DNA from 3 places in the Promicromonospora sp. NPDC060271 genome. Region 3 is predicted to be linked to each of the others. Evidence: predicted binding sites of a transcription regulator. Region 3 holds the regulator's gene; each other region holds the start of a gene.
What was found. Region 3 encodes HrcA, which represses chaperone genes, less so after heat shock. Its sites were predicted from a motif close to TTNGCACTCGNNNNNNNCGAGTGCNAA; they were not measured.
Positions count from the first base shown of each region.

Region 1 (6,001 bases), on a different contig from region 3:
GATCCTGGTCGGGCGGTGGTACCGGCCCGAGGCGTGCGTCACCTCGCCTTGATGACCGCGAGCACCTCGTGCAACAGGCCGGTGAACGAGCGCACACGCTGCACCGTCGGACCGAACGGCAGGTCCGTCGCCGCGGCGTCGGCCCGCAGGCCCACGAAGATGGGCAGGTCCGGATGACTCTCGTTCACCGCGTGCACGACGTCGAGGTCGGGCTTGTTCTGGGTGGTGGCCAGGACGACCGCCGTCGGCCGGACCATCGTCACCAGCTCGACCGAACGGTGCGTGCTCGCTGGGCCCGTGACGATCCGCGCCATCGCGCCCTGTGCGGCCAGCGCCGCGGCGAGCGCGTGCGCGGACAGCGGCACCACCTCGTCCGGCGCCGCGAACACGAGCACGATCTTGCGCATGCGGCTCGGGTGGTTGGCCGGCGGGCCACCCGCCTCGACCACGGCCCGCTCGAACTCCTCGGTGTAGTGGCGCAGCGCCCGCAGCGCGGCGGTCGCGAGCACCACCTCGGGCATCTCGCCCGGACCGGCGAGGACCGTACGCTCGGACAGACGCAGCCACGCCGGCTCGACCAGATCGGTCCACCACGTCGCCGGGTCCCCGTCGGGGCCGAGCACGAGCAGGTTGTCGCAGGCGGTCCTGCTGTAGGCGAGAGCGGCGTCGACCAGGGCCGAGACCCGACCCGACGTCGGGGCCGGTGCCGTGGCCGAGCGTGGTCCCACCGCGGCGGGGGCGTCCCCGCCCGTCGCGCCGCCGGGGAGTGCCCGCAGTCGCGCCCGGCCACGCGGTTCCTCCTTCGGCTCGGCGCTCGGCGGCGGCGCCGGCTCCTCGCCCGGCTCAGGTGCCCGGAGGGTTCCGACGAACGTCTCGGCGAACTCCTCGGACTCCGCGCCGTCCAGGTCGTTCTCGACCTGCACGGCAGGCAGCGCGGGCGCCGACCGGGTGGCTACCTCGAGCTCCGCGTCCCCTGCCTCGACGGCGGCCCGCGCGGCGTCCACCGGCGCGACACCCTCGAGCGTCAGACGACGCATCACCAGCAGACGAGCGACGTCGTCCGGGGTGTAGCGGCGGTGCGATCCAGCGGTCCGGCCCGACGGGCCGAGCCCGTACCGGCGGTCCCACGTACGAAGGGTGGCTGGCGCCACCCCGAGACGTCTGGCCACTGCGGCGACGGCCAGTCCGGGGCTGGATGCACGTGACCCGCCCGAGCTCTCGGCAGGCCGCGAAGATGTCATGGACTCGATTCTGCCGACCTGGACCTCTCCGCGCCACTGCGAAAACCGGCGTGCCGCCGATCTCGGTGGAATCCGGTTCAGATCGACGCAAAACCGGTCAGCTCTGGCGCGCTTGCCGTGACGCGATTCAGGCGGTCCGTCGGAAAACTGCCCCTTGAACAACTTCTGCACAACTTGTAGGTTGTTCGGCATGACGGAGATCTCGAGGCTTCCCGGTCCGGTGATGGAGCTGTGGGAATGGCAGTACACGGGAGCGTGCCGCGACGCGGACGACACCCTGTTCTTCCACCCCGAGGGCGAGCGTGGGTCGACACGCCGTAGGCGCGCCGAGGCCGCCAAGGCGATCTGCCGCTCCTGCCCCGTGATGATGCAGTGCCGCGAGCAGTCGCTCCGCGTGCGCGAGCCGTACGGCGTGTGGGGTGGGCTCAGCGAGGACGAGCGCTCCGCCATCCTCGCCGGCAAGTCCGTCTCCGCTTGATTCACGCGTGGCTTGATCTTCTCCTCGACTCAGGCCTGGCCTGATCGAGTCTCCATCCATTCTCCGCCTACTCCAGGCAAGGCAAGGGCCCCGCACCTCCCGGTGCGGGGCCCTCGTCGTCTACCTGGGTGAGCTGGAGTCAGCTCACGACCACGGCGAGGATGTCGCGGGCGGAGAGCACCAGGTACTCCTCACCCGCGTACTTGACCTCGGTGCCGCCGTACTTGGAGTAGATCACCTTGTCACCGACGGCGACGTCCAGCGGCACACGGTTGCCGTTGTCGTCGATGCGGCCCTGGCCAACGGCCAGAACCTCGCCCTCCTGGGGCTTCTCCTTGGCGGTGTCCGGGATGACCAGGCCGGAAGCGGTCGTGGTCTCGGCTTCGAGAGCCTTGACGACGATCCGGTCCTCGAGCGGCTTGATGGGGACCGACACGTCGGACCTCCTCTTTCATGAGCGGATCGCGAGATCTGCTTCGTGGTGGACGTAAGGGGCTCGAACGTTCGACGGTCCGCCGTCGTCGCGGGTGCCGGCGGGCACGAACGTCTGGGTTCTCCCCCGCGGGCCCGTGGACCGGGTTCCCGCAGCGGTGAACAACCCCAAATCTAGGTCGGCGCTAGCACTCGGTCAAGGCGAGTGCCAATCGGGTGGAGTGGCTCACACTCCGCAGGGACGACGCGCCGCCGCCACACCGGAATCTCGCCATATCTACGAAAAGGTTGCGTCGCGCCGCTCGTCACGACCAGGACAAACGTGGAAAGATCTTCCCATGGATGCGGCGATTCTGAGCAAACTGCTCAGCCCCGACGGCTGGGCCCTGCTTGGCTCCCTCCCGCCCTACGACGAGCGACAGGCGATGAAGACCGTGACCGCGCTGCGGGACAGGGGCGTCGCGCCGGACCTCGCGGCCGCGGTGGTCACCCAGTCCAGGCTGCGCACGCGGGCCCGGGCGAAGTTCGGTGACTTCGCCGACGGGATGCTCTTCACCGCGGACGGCCTGGAGCAGGCGACGCGGCTCCTCGTCGCGGCCCTGCACGCCCGGCGGTACCTCGACGCCGGCGTCTCCGTCCTCGCCGACCTCACCTGCGGCATCGGCGCCGACTCCCTCGCCTTCGCCGGGACGGGCCTGCGGGTGGTCGCCACCGACCTGGACGAGTGCACCGCCGCGATCGCGCGATGGAACCTGCGCCACTTCCCCGAGGCGGACGTACGGCACGCCGACGGGCTCGGGCTCGACCTGCGCGCAGAGGGCATCGAGGGCGTCTACGCCGACCCGGCCCGCCGGGTGAGCGGCGGTTCGGGCACGCGCAGCAGGCGGGTCTTCGACCCCCGCGCCTACGAGCCCCCGCTCGACTCCGTCTGGGCGCTGCGCGAGACGGTCCCCGCCGTCGGCATCAAGGTGGGCCCGGGCATCCCGCACGACGGCCTGCCCGACGACGCCGAGACCCAGTGGGTCTCCGTCAACGGCGACGTGGTCGAGGCCGGCCTCTGGTTCGGCCCGCTCGCGCTCGACGGCCCCGGGCGGTCGGCGCTCGTGCTGCGCACGTTCACCGACGACGACGGCAAGGAGCACACGCTGAGCCGCACGGTCCGCGGCGCCGACGTCGTGCCCGACGTCGGCGGCGTCGGACAGTACCTGTACGAGCCCGACGGGGCGGTCATCCGTGCGGGACTTGTCGGCCAGGCGGCCGCTGAGCTGGGCGGACGCCTCGTCGACCCGACCATCGCGTACGTCGCGACGGACAGCCCCGCCGACCTGCCGTCGACCCGGCCCACCGACCCGGCAGGGGCGCCGGCACCGATAGCCACCGGCTACCGGGTGCTCGACACCATGCCGTTCGGCCTGAAGCGGCTCAAGGCGTACCTGCGTGACCGCAACGTCGGACGCGTCACGATCAAGAAGCGTGGCACCGCCGTGGTACCTGAACAACTTCGCAAGCAGCTCGTGCTCACCGGGACCGAGGAGGCGACGATCGTGCTCACACGCGTGGCAGGCAACCAACAGGTGCTTCTCGTCGAACCGCTGGGACCCGTATGAGCTCGCCGGCCCGGCTCGGATTCGGCGAGTCGCCTCGCTCCACCGTGGGTCTCGAGTGGGAGATCGGGCTGATCCGGTCCGACACGGCCGACCTCTCCCAGTCCGGCCCTGAGGTGCTCGGCGCCCTCGCCCGCAGCGCCGTCGAACCGCCGGACGGCTCGGCGAGCTACGCCCCGCACGTGGCCGGCGAGTTCATGAAGAACACCGTCGAGCTCGTGACCGGCGTGTGCGGAACGGTCGCGGGTGCGGGGGCGGACCTCGAACGCCTCCTCGACCGGGTGCGGACGGTGACCGACCCGCTCGGCCTCGACCTGATGGGCGGCGGGACGCATCCGTTCGCACGCGCCGCCGACCAGGAGGTCGGCGAGAAGGAGCGCTACTCCCGGATCATGGAGCGCACGGGGGTCTGGGGCGCCCAGCTGATCATCTGGGGCCTGCACGTCCACGTCGGGATCGAGCACCGGGACAAGGCGCTGCCGCTGATGCGCGGGATGCTCACCTACTTCCCGCACCTGCAGGCACTCTCGGCGGGGTCGCCTTACTGGGCCGGCCAGCACACCGGCTACGCGTCCAACAGGTCGCTGCTGTTCCAGCAGATCCCCAGCTCGGGGCTGCCGGTCCCGTTCGAGACCTGGGAGGAGCTGGAGGCGTACGCGGGCGACATGCTGCACGTGGGCGCCGTCGAGGCGTTCAACGAGGTCCACTGGGACGTGCGGCCCTCGCCCGCGTTCGGCACGCTTGAGGTGCGGGTCTGCGACGGCCCGACCAACCTGTCGGAGGCCCTGACGCTCGCGGCCCTGGTGCACTGCCTGGTCGAGCACCTGTCCACCCAGCTCGACCAGGGCAGGACCCTGCCCGTGCTGCCGCCGTGGTACGTGCAGGAGAACAAGTTCCGCTCGGCCCGTTACGGTCTCGGCGCAACGGTGATCCTCGACTCCGACGGCAACCAGGGGCCGATCGTCGACGCGATAGGCAAGCTGCTGGTCGAGCTGGAGCCCGTCGCACACCGGCTCGGCTGCACGGCGGAGCTGGCGGGCGTCCGGGACATCGTCCGCACCGGAGCGTCGTACCAGCGGCAGCAGGCGGTGGCCGCCGCGCACGGCGGCGACCTGGTACCGGTCGTGCGCTCGATGGTGGACGAGATGCGAGCGGGCCACCCGCTCCCGGCCTGACCCGTACGTCTGCCGAAGTAGAGCGGGCGTCCGGACAAGCGCTCTACTTCGGCAGACGGGTGTCAGACGACCTGGGAGACCTCGTCGAACTCGAGGCGGGGTGCGCGGGGCCGCGTCGTGTCGGCGCCGTCGGCAGAGCTGACGTTGACGACGAGGAAGCTCTTCCAGCCGCTCTCGGCGAAGAACTCGGCGTCGATACCGTCGTAGATCCCGTGCATCGGGCCGGCGGCCAGGCCGGCGGCCCGCAGGCCGACGATGAGGTACCCGGCCTGGAGCAGGGCGCTCGTGCGTGCCGCCTCGGCGCGCGCCTCGGCGTCGCCCGCGAACATCTCGCGCGCACCCGGAATGTGCGGGACGAGGACGTCGAGCCGCTCGTGGAAGTCGGGGTCGGACGCGAGGACGAGGGTGACCGGCGCCTTCGCGATGCGCTCCTGGTTACCCTCCGGCGCGTTGGCGACGAGGCGCTGCCGGGCCTCCGGCGTGCGGACGACGAGCACGCGCAACGGGCTCGTGTTCATCATCGTCGGACCCCACTTGATGAGGTCGTACACGGCGGCGAGCTGTTCGTCGGTCACCTCGGACTCGGCGAAGGTCGTCACGGTGCGCGCCGTGCGGAACAGCCGGTCGGCGGTCGCGTCGTCGATGGCGAGGCCCGAAGCCTCGAGTGTCTCGGTCATGCCGGTGCCAACAAGGTGCCCTCGGCGATAGTTCCAACTTCAACTATGAGGCGGGACACACGACCGGGCAGCACACCACGTCGCGACCGCGACCAATTAGGCTGGACCCCATGGCAGAACCACTGGTGCTCGGCATCGAGACCTCCTGCGACGAGACCGGTGTCGCGCTGGTCCGCGGCAACGAGCTGCTGGTCGACGCCGTCGCCAGCTCGATGGAGGAGCACGCCCGCTACGGCGGCATCATCCCCGAGGTCGCCAGCCGTGCCCACCTCGAGGCGATGATCCCCACCATCCAGCGGGCGCTCGGCGAGGCGGACGTCGACCTGTCCGAGGTCGACGCGATCGCCGTGACCGCGGGCCCAGGGCTCGTGGGGCCGCTCACGATCGGCGCGTC
Region 1 is NZ_JBHXBG010000150.1:5,177-11,177, reverse strand. Features, by position in the region: gene ACFWE2_RS19885 (MerR family transcriptional regulator) at 39-1,241, opposite strand; gene ACFWE2_RS19880 (WhiB family transcriptional regulator) at 1,432-1,719, shown strand; gene groES (co-chaperone GroES) at 1,859-2,155, opposite strand; gene ACFWE2_RS19870 (SAM-dependent methyltransferase) at 2,490-3,758, shown strand; gene ACFWE2_RS19865 (glutamate--cysteine ligase) at 3,755-4,930, shown strand; gene ACFWE2_RS19860 (malonic semialdehyde reductase) at 4,993-5,607, opposite strand; gene tsaD (tRNA (adenosine(37)-N6)-threonylcarbamoyltransferase complex transferase subunit TsaD) at 5,718-6,001, shown strand, end outside.
Region 1: the regulator HrcA is predicted to act here: its motif matches at 2,337-2,363, upstream of groES (co-chaperone GroES).

Region 2 (6,001 bases), on a different contig from region 3:
CGGGGGTGTGACGGGCAGCACAAACTGGCAGTGTCAGAGGGTGCCGGTAACCTCCTGCACGTGGAGACCATCGTGAACCCGACGCCCCCTGTCGACACCGCCGCCGCCTCGGGCCCGCCCCCGTTGTCGCAGGTAGTCGCCCCGGACTGGGCGGAGGCACTGGCAGACGTCGAACCGCGCATCCACGCGATGGGCGATTTCCTGCGCGCGGAGGTCGCCCAGGGGCGCACCTACGTGCCAGCGGGAGAAAACGTCCTCGCTGCGTTCAAGCGGCCGCTCGCGGACGTACGCGTGCTCATCGTGGGCCAGGACCCGTATCCGACGCCGGGCCATGCCATGGGGCTGTCGTTCTCGGTGCAGCCAGAGGTGCGGCCCGTGCCGCGCTCGCTGGCGAACATCTACAAGGAGCTGCAGGACGACCTCGGCGCCCCGCTCCCGTCGAACGGCGACCTGCGGCCGTGGGCCGATCAGGGGGTCATGCTGCTGAACAGGACCCTCACCTGCAGGCCCGGCGCCTCCGACTCGCACGCGGGCAAGGGCTGGGAGGAGGTCACGGAGGCGGCGATCCGTGCGCTCGTGGCACGGGGCGGTCCGCTCGTGGCGATCCTATGGGGCGCGAAGGCGCGCAACCTGAAGCCGTGGCTGGGTGACGTGCCGATCGTCGAGAGCGCGCACCCCTCCCCGCTGTCGGCGCGCAGCGGATTCTTCGGGTCGAAGCCGTTCTCGCGGGCCAACGCGCTGCTCGAGCAGCAGGGTGCGCAGCCGGTCGACTGGCGCCTTCCGTAGGGACGGCCACGAAGCTCTGTTCTGGCGTCGGGTGGCGGGTCGGCGTGTTGACACTGTGAAAGGGGAAGAGTGAAGAACAGTCACGTCCTTCGGCTGCGCGGTGAGCCGGTGAGCGAGGTGCTCGCTCCTGGTGTCGGTAGCCCCGATGCCGACCGGGTCGACGGCGCAGGCAACAAGCTCTCCGACCGCGACCGGGAGATTCTCGCGTTCGAGCGCCGCTGGTGGAAGTATGCGGGCGCCAAAGAGGAGGCGGCACGGGAACTCTTCGATCTGACGGCCACGCGTTACTACCAGGTTTTGAACGCGCTGATCGATACCCCAGCCGCCCTCGAGTACGACCCGATGCTGGTCAAACGCCTGCGCAGGGTCCGATCGACCCGCCAGCGGGGACGCTCTGCACGACGGTTGGCCGATGAGAACCACTGAGCGGGCACCGATCCGACACAACGACCCGCTACTCTCTCTGCCGTGACGAAGAGTGGCTACCCCTACCCGCCCGACGAGTTCGACGTCGCTGTCCCCGGGGGCGCACCTGTGGGTGTGCACCGTGCACCGCGCAGCGGTTGGAGCTCGGCCTGGCCGTTCCTGCTGGTCGCTGTAGTGTGCGCCGCCGTGGCGTGGGGCGGCATCACGCTGCTGTCCGGAGGTGACGACCCTGCAGAGGCGCAGGGTAGCCCGTCGCCCTCGGCCTCGTCCTCGGCATCCGGTTCGGCCCCGGAGCCGAGCGCTTCGCCGAGCCCGTCGGCGTCTCCCGAGACGCCCGAGACGAGCGTGGCTGACCTGGTCGCGGCCGCCGACCCGGCTGCGAAGTACATGGTGTTCAACCTCGGGAACGTCCAGGGCCTCGCGCAGACGACCAGTGAGAGCCTCGTTTCCGGCGGCCTCGGTGGCTCGGAGTTCACCGCGACGCCTCCGGAGGCCGACCTCTCGGCTGTCACCTCGGCCGGAGCCAACGTCGTCTGGTACGGCAGCGGGCGTGACAAGGAGGCCAAGGCGGCCGCCGCGATCCTGGGCATCCCGGAGGCCAACGTCGTCGAGAACGCCGCTGTGACGAGTTCCCCCCAGGCCGTCTGGGTCTTCGTGTTCACGGCACCGGCGGGCTGACGGCGCCGGCCGGGTGAACGTGCCGATGGCAGCGTTGTCGTCGGCATTCGGTCAACCACTGGTTGGCTCCCGGGCAGGGCCGGAGTGTGGCCGATTCTCCGTCCGGCTCGTACCACCAGATTGATATCTGCCTGCCCGGAGCGTGCCTCAGGCCGCTGACCTGCCCGTTCGCCATCCGCTTAATACCCCATACGGGACATAGAGGGTTCCCTGGTGTGAGCCGGACCACTAGGCTCGAACCACCACGGGTCGACCGAGTGTCCCGTGCAGAGGTACAAGGAGAACTACGCATGGCCCAGGGCACCGTCAAGTGGTTCAACGCCGAGAAGGGGTATGGCTTCATCACCCCGACTGCCGGCGGCCAGGACCTTTTTGTTCACTACAGCGCGATCCAGTCCGATGGCTACCGGTCCCTCGACGAGGGGCAGGAAGTGGAATTCGAGGTGGGGCAGGGACAGAAGGGCCCGCAGGCAGAGCAGGTTCGTCCGCTCTGATTCGATGGGACGACGGGCGGGAAGGGCCCGCCCGTCGCCCGCCGCCCCCCAGGACAGCCGGGACCCAGACCCCGGCGTCCGATCTGGACGGTCGACGACGACCGTCGTTGCCGCGCAGCCGGACGATGATGCCCGACGCCGCCGAGCAGCCGCCCGTACCGCGGCTGCTCGTACTGGCACCTGGTCCCCCGCCAGGCGAGCCTCGACCGGTAGGGCTGTCCCCCGCCATCGGCCGTCCGGCCCGATACCGTGATTCGATGGGGGAATGACCCTGCTCGACGCGGTTGTAGTGGGTTCAGGACCCAACGGCCTGGCCGCCGCGGTGACGCTCGCCCGCGCAGGGCTGGGAGTACGGGTCCTCGAGGCCCAGCCGACGATCGGCGGTGGCGCCCGCACCGTCGCGATCCCCGAGCTCGCCGACGGCATGCTGTTCGACCTCTGCTCAGCCGTGCACCCCATGGCCTGGGCGTCGCCCTTCTTCCGGTCCTTCGATCTCTCCGCCCGCGGCGTCGAGCTCGTCGCACCTGACGTCGCCTACGCACACCCGCTGGACGGTGACCGCGCGGGCATCGCCTTCCGCGACCTGGCTCGGACGGCCGACCGGCTCGGGCCTGACGGCGATGCCTGGAGCGGCCTCCTCGGCCCGCTCGCCGCCCGCTGGCGGCAGGTCACGGCGCTCGCCCTGGGCGACAAGCGGACGGTGCACGGCATGGCAGAGGGCGTGCCCGGTCTCGACGGCCACACGCTGCCCGTGCGAGCCCTCGTCTCGATGGTCCGGCCCGGTCTGCGTTTCGGCACCGCTCTCCTCGAACAGGGTGGGCCCCGCTGGGACCGCCGGTTCCTCACGGACGAGGCCAAGGCGCTGCTCACCGGCGTCGCCGCACACAACATCACACCGCTTCCATCGTTCGGGGGTGCGGGGACGGCCCTGCTCCTCGCGGCCCTGGCGCACGCCGACGGCGGCTGGGCGATCCCGGTCGGCGGCTCCCAGGTGATAGTGAACGCGATGGTCCGCGACCTGGAGGCGCACGGGGGAACCGTCGAGACCGGTCGCCGGGTCGAGTCCTGGTCCGATCTGCCGCCCGCGCGTGCGGTCTTCTTCGACACCACGCCAAGCACCCTGCTCCGGATCGCCGGGGACCGGGTGCGGCCGGGGCGTCGTGCTGCCCTGCGGCGGTTCCGGTACGGGAACGCGGCGGCCAAGGTCGACTTCGTCCTGGACGGTCCCGTCCCCTGGCGGGTGCCCGATGTCGGGCGAGCCTCCACGGTGCATGTCGGCGGGACCCGGGCCGAGCTGGTCGCCGCGGAGGACAGCGTGGCGCACGGGCTGCATGCCGACCACCCCGTGGTCCTGGTCAGCGACCCGAGCGTCGCCGACCCGAGCCGGCCGCGTGGTCCCGTGCGGCCCCTGTGGACGTACGCGCACGTGCCGGCGGGATCCCCTCTGGACGTCACGGAGGCGGTGACCAGGCAGATCGAGCGGTTCGCGCCCGGCTTCCGCGACGTCGTCGTCGGCTCGCGGTGCATACCCGCCGCGCAGATGGAGCTCCACAACCAGAACTACCCGGGTGGCGACATCTCCGCGGGAGCGGCCACGATGTGGCAGATGGTCGCGCGCCCCACGCTCGCGCCCGATCCCTACCAGGTCGCCGAGGGGCTGTACCTGTGCTCCGCCTCGACCCCGCCCGGGCCGGGCGTGCACGGGATGGGCGGCTGGCACGCCGCCCGCAGGTCGCTGCTGCGGGACTTCGACGTCCGCTCGCTGCCGGACCTCCGTCCGTGACCCACCCGACCCGGACGCGTCTTGCACTCTCATGGTCCGAGTGCCAATAATGTCTTAGCACTCTCCGTCCGAGAGTGACAGCAATGGTCGAATGGTGAGGCCTCCGGTCACGGCGAGACATGATCGCCGGGACGGCAGGCCGTCCGTCGCGGGCACCGGCCGGCCTGGACAAGCCACCAGCGGAGGATTCATCCCCATGGCCAAGATCATCGCTTTCGACGAGGTCGCTCGTCGAAGCATGGAGCGCGGGCTCAACCAGCTCGCCGACACCGTGAAGGTCACGCTCGGCCCGAAGGGCCGCAACGTCGTTCTCGACAAGAAGTGGGGCGCCCCCACGATCACGAACGACGGTGTCTCCATCGCCAAGGAGATCGAGCTCGAGGACCCGTACGAGCGGATCGGTGCGGAGCTCGTCAAGGAGGTCGCCAAGAAGACGGACGACGTCGCGGGCGATGGCACCACCACCGCCACCGTGCTCGCCCAGGCGCTCGTGAAGGAGGGCCTGCGCGTCGTTGCCGCCGGTGCCAACCCGATCGCCGTCAAGCGCGGCATCGAGAAGGCCGTCGAGGCCGTCACCGAGCAGCTCCTGAACGCCGCCAAGGACATCGAGACCAAGGAAGAGATCGCTGCCACGGCCGCGATCTCGGCCGGTGACCCGGCGATCGGCGAGCTCATCGCCGAGGCCCTCGACAAGGTGGGCAAGGAAGGCGTCATCACCGTCGAGGAGTCGAACACCTTCGGCCTCGAGCTCGAGCTCACCGAGGGTATGCGCTTCGACAAGGGCTTCCTCGCGCGCTACTTCGAGACGGACCCCGAGCGCCAGGAGGCCGTGCTCGAGGACCCGTACGTCCTGATCGTCGAGTCGAAGATCTCGAACGTCAAGGACATGCTGCCGCTGCTCGACCAGGTCATGAAGTCGGGCAAGTCGCTCCTCATCATCGCCGAGGACGTCGAGGGCGAGGCCCTGGCGACCCTGGTGCTGAACAAGATCCGTGGCACCTTCAAGTCCGTCGCCGTCAAGGCCCCGGGCTTCGGTGACCGCCGCAAGGCCATGCTGCAGGACATCGCGATCCTCACCGGCGGCCAGGTCATCACCGAGACGGTGGGCCTCAAGCTGGAGAACGCGACGCTCGAGGAGCTCGGCCAGGCGCGCAAGGTCGTCGTCACCAAGGACGAGACCACGATCGTCGAGGGTGCCGGCGAGGCCGACCTCATCGCCGGTCGCGTGAACCAGATCCGCAGCGAGATCGACAAGTCCGACTCGGACTACGACCGCGAGAAGCTCCAGGAGCGTCTCGCCAAGCTGGCCGGTGGCGTCGCCGTCATCAAGGCCGGCGCGGCCACCGAGGTCGAGCTCAAGGAGCGCAAGCACCGCATCGAGGACGCCGTCCGCAACGCGAAGGCTGCCGTCGAGGAGGGCATCGTCGCCGGTGGTGGCGTGGCCCTCATCCAGGCCGGCGCCGTGGCGTTCCCGAAGCTCGAGCTCGACGGTGACGAGGCGATCGGCGCCTCGATCGTGCGTGCCGCGATCGACGCCCCGCTCAAGCAGATCGCCATCAACGCGGGCCTCGAGGGCGGCGTCGTGGCGGAGAAGGTGCGCAACCTCCCGTCCGGTCAGGGCCTGAACGCCGCGTCCGGCGTGTACGAGGACCTGCTCGCCGCCGGCGTGAACGACCCGGTCAAGGTGACCCGTTCCGCCCTGCAGAACGCCGCGTCGATCGCCGCGCTGTTCCTCACCACCGAGGCCGTCGTCGCCGACAAGCCGGAGCCCGCCGCGGCCCCGGCCGGCGACCCGTCGGGTGGCATGGGCGGCATGGACTTCTGAGTCCCGGCT
Region 2 is NZ_JBHXBG010000145.1:3,241-9,241, forward strand. Features, by position in the region: gene ACFWE2_RS19480 (uracil-DNA glycosylase) at 124-786, shown strand; gene ACFWE2_RS19485 (DUF3263 domain-containing protein) at 904-1,212, shown strand; gene ACFWE2_RS19490 (hypothetical protein) at 1,255-1,890, shown strand; gene ACFWE2_RS19495 (cold-shock protein) at 2,181-2,384, shown strand; gene ACFWE2_RS19500 (phytoene desaturase family protein) at 2,650-4,167, shown strand; gene groL (chaperonin GroEL) at 4,364-5,992, shown strand.
Region 2: the regulator HrcA is predicted to act here: its motif matches at 4,188-4,214, upstream of groL (chaperonin GroEL).

Region 3 (6,001 bases):
TGACCATCGCCTCGGGCGCGCGAGGTAGAGCGTGTGTCCGGACAGGCGCTCTACTTCGCGGGGCGGTCAGGTCCAGCGGCCCAGGCGGTCGCTCAGGAGGGCTGTCGCCACCGGGCCCGCCGTCGACGTGCGCAGGACGTGCGGGCCGAGGCGGGCGAGCACCGCACCCGCGTCGATCAGCAAGGCGACCTCGGCCTCCGAGATCCCGCCCTCGGGACCGACGACGAGAAGCACCTCGCCCGCTTCGGGCAGCGCTACCGCCGCCAGGCCCGTCTTCGCCTCCTCGTGCAGCACGGCAACGGTCCCGCCCGCCGCGACGACCGAGCGGGTCCTGGCCGCGAGCTGCTTGGTGCTCAGCGGCAGCTCGACGTCGGGTATGCGGCAGCGGCGGGCCTGCTTGGTCGCGGCCCGCACGGTGCTCACCCAGCGTGCCCGCGACTTCGCGGCCCGGTCGCCGCGCCAGACGACGACCGACCGCTCGGCCTGCCACGGGATGATGGCGTCCACGCCGACCTCGGTGGCGGCCTCGATGGCCATCTCGTCGCGGTCGCCCTTCGCGAGGGCCTGGACGAGCGTCACGACGACGGCGGGCGCCGGCTCGACGTCCACCTCCTCGACCCGGAGGTGCACCTCGGCCCCGGCCACCGACTCGACGACGGTCCGCAGGCGTACTCCCGCGCCGTCGACGACGTCGATCCGCTCCCCCGGGCCGCGCCGCTGGACGACGCCGGCGTGCCGGCCCTCGGCGCCGTCGAGCACGTAGACCGAGCCCGCGGCGTACCCGGAGAGCGGATGGGCGGTGGACGCCTCCGCGAGAAAGACTGGCGCGCTCATGGGTCGGCGGTCAGCGGCCGCTGAACTTGTCGCGCAGCCGCGAGAACACGCCGCCGTGCGCGGACGCGAGGCGCGACTCGGGCCGCTCCTCGCCGCGCAGGACCGCGAGCTGCTGCAGGAGCGCCGTCTGCTCCTCGTCCAGGGCCGTTGGCACCTGGACCTCGATGTGCACGTTGAGGTCGCCGCGCCCGGTCGAGTGCAGGTGCCCCACGCCGAGGCCCTTGAGGGTCATGACCTGGCCCGGCTGCGTACCCGGGCGCAGGTCGATCTCCTGGAGCCCGTCCAGGGTGTCGAGCTCGAGGACGGTGCCGAGCGCGGCCGCCGTCATCGGCACCTGGAGGGTGCAGTGCAGCTCGTCGCCGCGCCGCACGAACGTGTCGTGCGCGCGCTCGCGGATCTCGACGTACAGGTCGCCGGCGGGGCCACCACCGGGGCCCACCTCGCCCTGGGCGGAGAGCTTGATGCGCGTGCCGGTGTCGACGCCCGCCGGGACGTTCACGGAGACGGTGCGGCGCGAACGCACGCGGCCCTCGCCTGCGCAGTCGGTGCAGGGCTCCGGGATGACCGTGCCGAAGCCGCCGCAGGCGGAGCAGGGCTGGTTGGTCATGACCTGGCCGAGGAACGAGCGGGCGACCCGCTGCACGGAGCCGCGGCCGTGGCAGACGTCGCAGGTGCGCGCCGAGGTGCCCGGCCGCGCGCCGTCGCCGGCGCAGGTGTTGCACACCACGGCCGTGTCGACCTGGATCTCGCGCTTCGCGCCGAACACCGCCTCGGCGAGCTCGAGGTCCAGCCGCACGAGCGCGTCGTTGCCGCGCCGGGCGCGCGGGACCGGCCCGGTGGGCTGCCCGCCGCCGAAGAAGGTCTCGAAGATGTCCTGGAAACCGAACCCGGCGCCGAACCCGCCACCGGCGCCACCACCGGGCGCGGTCGGGTCGACACCCATGTCGTACTGCTGGCGCTTGTCCGGGTTGGACAGCACCTCGTAGGCACGCGCGACGTCCTTGAACCGGTCCTCGCCCACGTTGCCTGCCACGTCGGGGTGCAGCTCGCGGGCCAGCTTGCGGTATGCCTTCTTGATCTGCTCGGGCGAGGCGTCGCGCGGAACACCGAGAATCTCGTAGTAGTCGGTCACAGGTCTCTCTCTTGAGAACTTAGGTGAAGAAACGTGGGGTGAAGAGGTGAGTGGTCAGTTGGGCAGCACACGCGACAGGTAGCGCGCGACGGCGCGCACCGCGGCGATGGTGCCCGGGTAGTCCATACGGGTGGGGCCGATCGAGCTCAGGATCGCGACGGTGTCGCCGTCGGACGAGCCGTAGCCGGACGTGACCACCGAGGTCTCCGACAGGCCCGCCAGCCGGTTCTCGTGGCCGATGCTCACGGCAACGCCCGCGTCGTCGGTCATGTCGGTGAGGAGCCCGAGCAGGACCACCTGCTCCTCGAGGGCCTCGAGCACGGGACGCAGGCCCTGTTCGAACCGCATGCCGGAGCGCGCCAGGTTGGCCTGCCCCGTCAGCACTATGCGTTCCTCGCTCTCCTCCGCGAGCGCCGCGGTGACCACCTCGGCCACGGCCGTACCCAGCGCGCGGTGCTCGTCGGGCATCGCCTCGGTGACCCGCGCGAAGGCCGTGCCGATCTCGGTGAGCCGGTGGCCGGCGGCCGCGGCGTTGAAACGCGCGCGCAGCTCGCCGAGCGTCCCGTCGTCCATCCCGACGGGCGCGTCGAGGTAACGCTGCTCCACCCGTCCCGTGTCCGTGATGACGACGACGAGGAGCCGCCCCTCCACGGAGGGCACGAGCTCGAGGTGCCGCAGCCCGGAACGGCGCAGCGACGGGTACTGCACGACGGCGACCTGGCCGGTGAGCTGCGCGATGAGGCGCCCGGCGCGAGCCACCACGTCGTCGAGGTCGACCGCCTCGGACAGGAACGTCTCGATGGCGCGCTTCTGGGGCACGCTCAGCGGGCGCACCTCCGCGAGCTGGTCCACGAACAGGCGGTAGCCCTTGTCCGTCGGGATGCGTCCGGCCGAGGTGTGGGGCTGGGCGATGAGCCCGGCCTCTTCCAGGGCAGCCATGTCGTTGCGCACGGTCGCCGGGGAGACACCGAGCTTGTGCCGCTCGGTGAGTATGCGGGAGCCCACGGGCTCCCGTGTCCGGACATAGTCCTCCACGATCGCTCGCAAGACATCGAGCCTGCGTTCTTCGCTCACCGCGTTCACCTCCGTCCCAGGTAGAACGTCCGGGACCTGCACCCGGGTTCCGGCCGGCGCTCCAGCACTCTCGCCTGCCGAGTGCCAATCCTATCCGGCACACGCCACAGGCCAAGCCCTCGACCCGCCACCCGTCCCCACCGGCCGGGCCCGAACGGGGCAGACCGGCAGGTCAGGGGTGCCTCACCCTAGTGGCCTCCCCGTTCGCGAGGGGCCGAATAAGGCAATGCCTTAGGTGCCGCCGAACACCTCGGCGGACCCGGTCCGAAAGATGCGGAGACCACCCGATCCGCCAGGGGTACCTCACGGACGAACCTTGAGTCATCGCCGGCGACGGGCCTGCGACGACCAGGAGGCACACACCATGTTCGGTTTCTCCGACTATGCCGAGTACCGCACCAACGAGCAGGAGGTCAACCGCCGGGCCGAGCAGTCACGGGTGGCCCGCGAGCGCAAGGAGAACGCCCGCCGGCGGGCGGCCGAGCAGCGCGCCGCAGAGCCCACCAGGCAGGCCGAGGCCGCCCGCACGGCCAGGCCCCGCGTCGCCTGACGCGCGGCGCCAGCCCGTGCCGGACAGCCGTGCCGAACAGACACGACCAGCGACGATGACCAGCGGACCGACAAAGGGACCGGCATGGGACGATGAGCCCATGCCGGTTCCCCGCGCCCGTCTGGTGGGTCGAGCCAGAGAGCTCGGCGAGCTCAGAGCCGCCCTCGACGCCGTCCGCTCGGGTGGCAACCGCACGGTGGTGATCGCCGGCGAGGCAGGGATCGGCAAGACCCGCCTCCTCGACGAGCTCAGCGCGCACGCCGACGGCGTCACCGTCCTCACCGGACAGTGCGCCGACGAGGGCTCCGGCCCCCTCCCCTACGCGGCCCTCGCCGGACTGCTGCGCGGCATCGTCCGGACGGTTGGCCCCGAGGCGGCGGTCGCCGCGGCCGGACCCGCCGCGAGCGCCCTGTCCGCCGTCGCACCCCAGCTCGTCGCACCGGCGTCCGACGCCGGAGCGGACCGCCTTCCCGAGGTCCTCACCAACCTGCTCGCCGGCCTCGCGGCCGAGCGCCCCGTCATCGTGATCATGGAGGACCTGCACTGGGCCGACGACGTCACCCGCGCCGTCGCCCTGCGCCTCGCCCGCACCGCACCCGCCGGACTGCTCCTGCTGCTCACCTACCGCAGCGACGACGTCGGCCGCGCGCACCCCCTGCGCAGCGTCATGGCCGAGCTCGACCGGGCCCGGCTCACGACCCGCCTCGACCTGGCCCGCCTGGGCGTCGCGGAGGTCCGGGAGATGGCGCGCGACCTGCTCGGCGGCACCACCGGCCGCCAGGACGGCCTCGCACGCGGTCTGGACCCCGTCGCCCCCGCCGGGTTCGACGCCGACCGCTCCGCCGAGCCGTTCGCCGACCTGGCCGACCGCAGCGAGGGCGTCCCCTTCTACGTCGAGGAGCTGGTCGGCTTCCTGGACACCGACCTGCCCGACTCCCTGCGCGACATCCTCCTGCTGCGCTACTGGAACCTGAGCCGCGAGGCCCAGGCCCTCTGCCGCGTCGTCGCGGCCGCCGGCCCGCGCGTCTGGCACGACGTGCTCGACGACGTCCTGGCCGACGTCACCACCGGCGTCGGACCCGAACCCGAGGACGGGCTGCGCGAGGCGGTCGACGCCCAGGTGCTGGTGACCACGGACATCGGCTACGCCTTCCGGCACGCGCTGGTCCAGGAGGCCGTGTACGCCGAGCTGCTGCCGGGCGAGCGCCGCCGCCTGCACGCCGCGTACGCACGGGCGCTGGAGGGCGCCCTCGTCCGGCGCGCCCGGTCGGTCGCCAAGCTGTCCCGGATAGCCGACCACTGGTGGCGTGCCGGCATCCTGGACAGGGCGCTCGCGGCGGCCGTCGTCGGGCACCGGGCGGCGGCGGACGGCGCGGCGTCGTCCACCGCGGTCGCCCTCGGGGAGCGCGCCCTGGAGCTCTGGGAACAGGTGCCCGACGCCGAGGCCGTGGCCGGCCTGCCGCACCACGAGCTGCTCCGCACCGTCGCCGAGTCGCTGCGCGGGTCCACCCGGACCACCCGCGCCCTGGCCGTTGCCCACGAGGCGATCGCCGAGTGGCCCCGCGACGACCCGGCGGGCCTCGCCGGCATGCTCTCCGACACGGCGCTCATCGCGGGCCACGCCGGCTCCGGCGAGGGGCCGGAGCTCATCGAGCGGGCCCTCGCCCTCGTCGAACCCGGCCGGGACGACGCCGTCCGCGCCCACCTCCTGATGCTGCGGGCGCGCCACGCCATGCTCGACGGCCGGACCGAGGAAGGAATAGTGGCGGCCACCGCCGCCTACGAGGCGGGGATCGCGATCGGCAGCCCCGAGGTCACGTCGGTAGCGCTGAACCTGCGCGGCGTGAGCCGGGTCCAGCGCGGCGACGCCGGCGGCTTCGCCGAGATCGACGCCGCACGCGATGCGGCGCAGGGCGCCTGGCGAGGGCTGAGCCGGTACTACACCAACGGCTCGGACTCCCGGATCCTCGTCGGCGAGTGGGACCGGGCGGTCGAGATCGCCCAGGAGGGGATCACGGAGGCACGCCGGCACGGCGCCTCCGAGGGCTCGCGAATCATGATCGAAGGGAACGTCGTCGAGGCCTGGATCGGGCGCGGCGACTGGGCCGAGGCGGCCGCCTGGTACGAGCGCACGGTGCCCCTGATCCACGACAGCGTGTACACCGCCTACCTGACCGAGCGCCGCGCCTGGCTCCTGATGTGGCGCGGCGACGTCGAGCGGGCACAGGCCGAGGCCCGCCACCGCGCGGCCACCTGGGAGCGGTTCGGCCGCCTGGAGGAACAGATCCGGTCCCGCAGCAGGGCCACCCAGGCGGAGCTCGAGCTGCTGCGCGGCGAGCCGGCCGCGGCGCTGGAGCGCCTCTCGGTGGTCGTCGCGCCGGACCACCCGCGCAGCCCGGCCTACGACCTCA
Region 3 is NZ_JBHXBG010000220.1:29-6,029, forward strand. Features, by position in the region: gene ACFWE2_RS23195 (16S rRNA (uracil(1498)-N(3))-methyltransferase) at 67-834, opposite strand; gene dnaJ (molecular chaperone DnaJ) at 845-1,966, opposite strand; gene hrcA (heat-inducible transcriptional repressor HrcA) at 2,021-3,040, opposite strand; gene ACFWE2_RS23210 (hypothetical protein) at 3,405-3,590, shown strand; gene ACFWE2_RS23215 (AAA family ATPase) at 3,691-6,001, shown strand, end outside.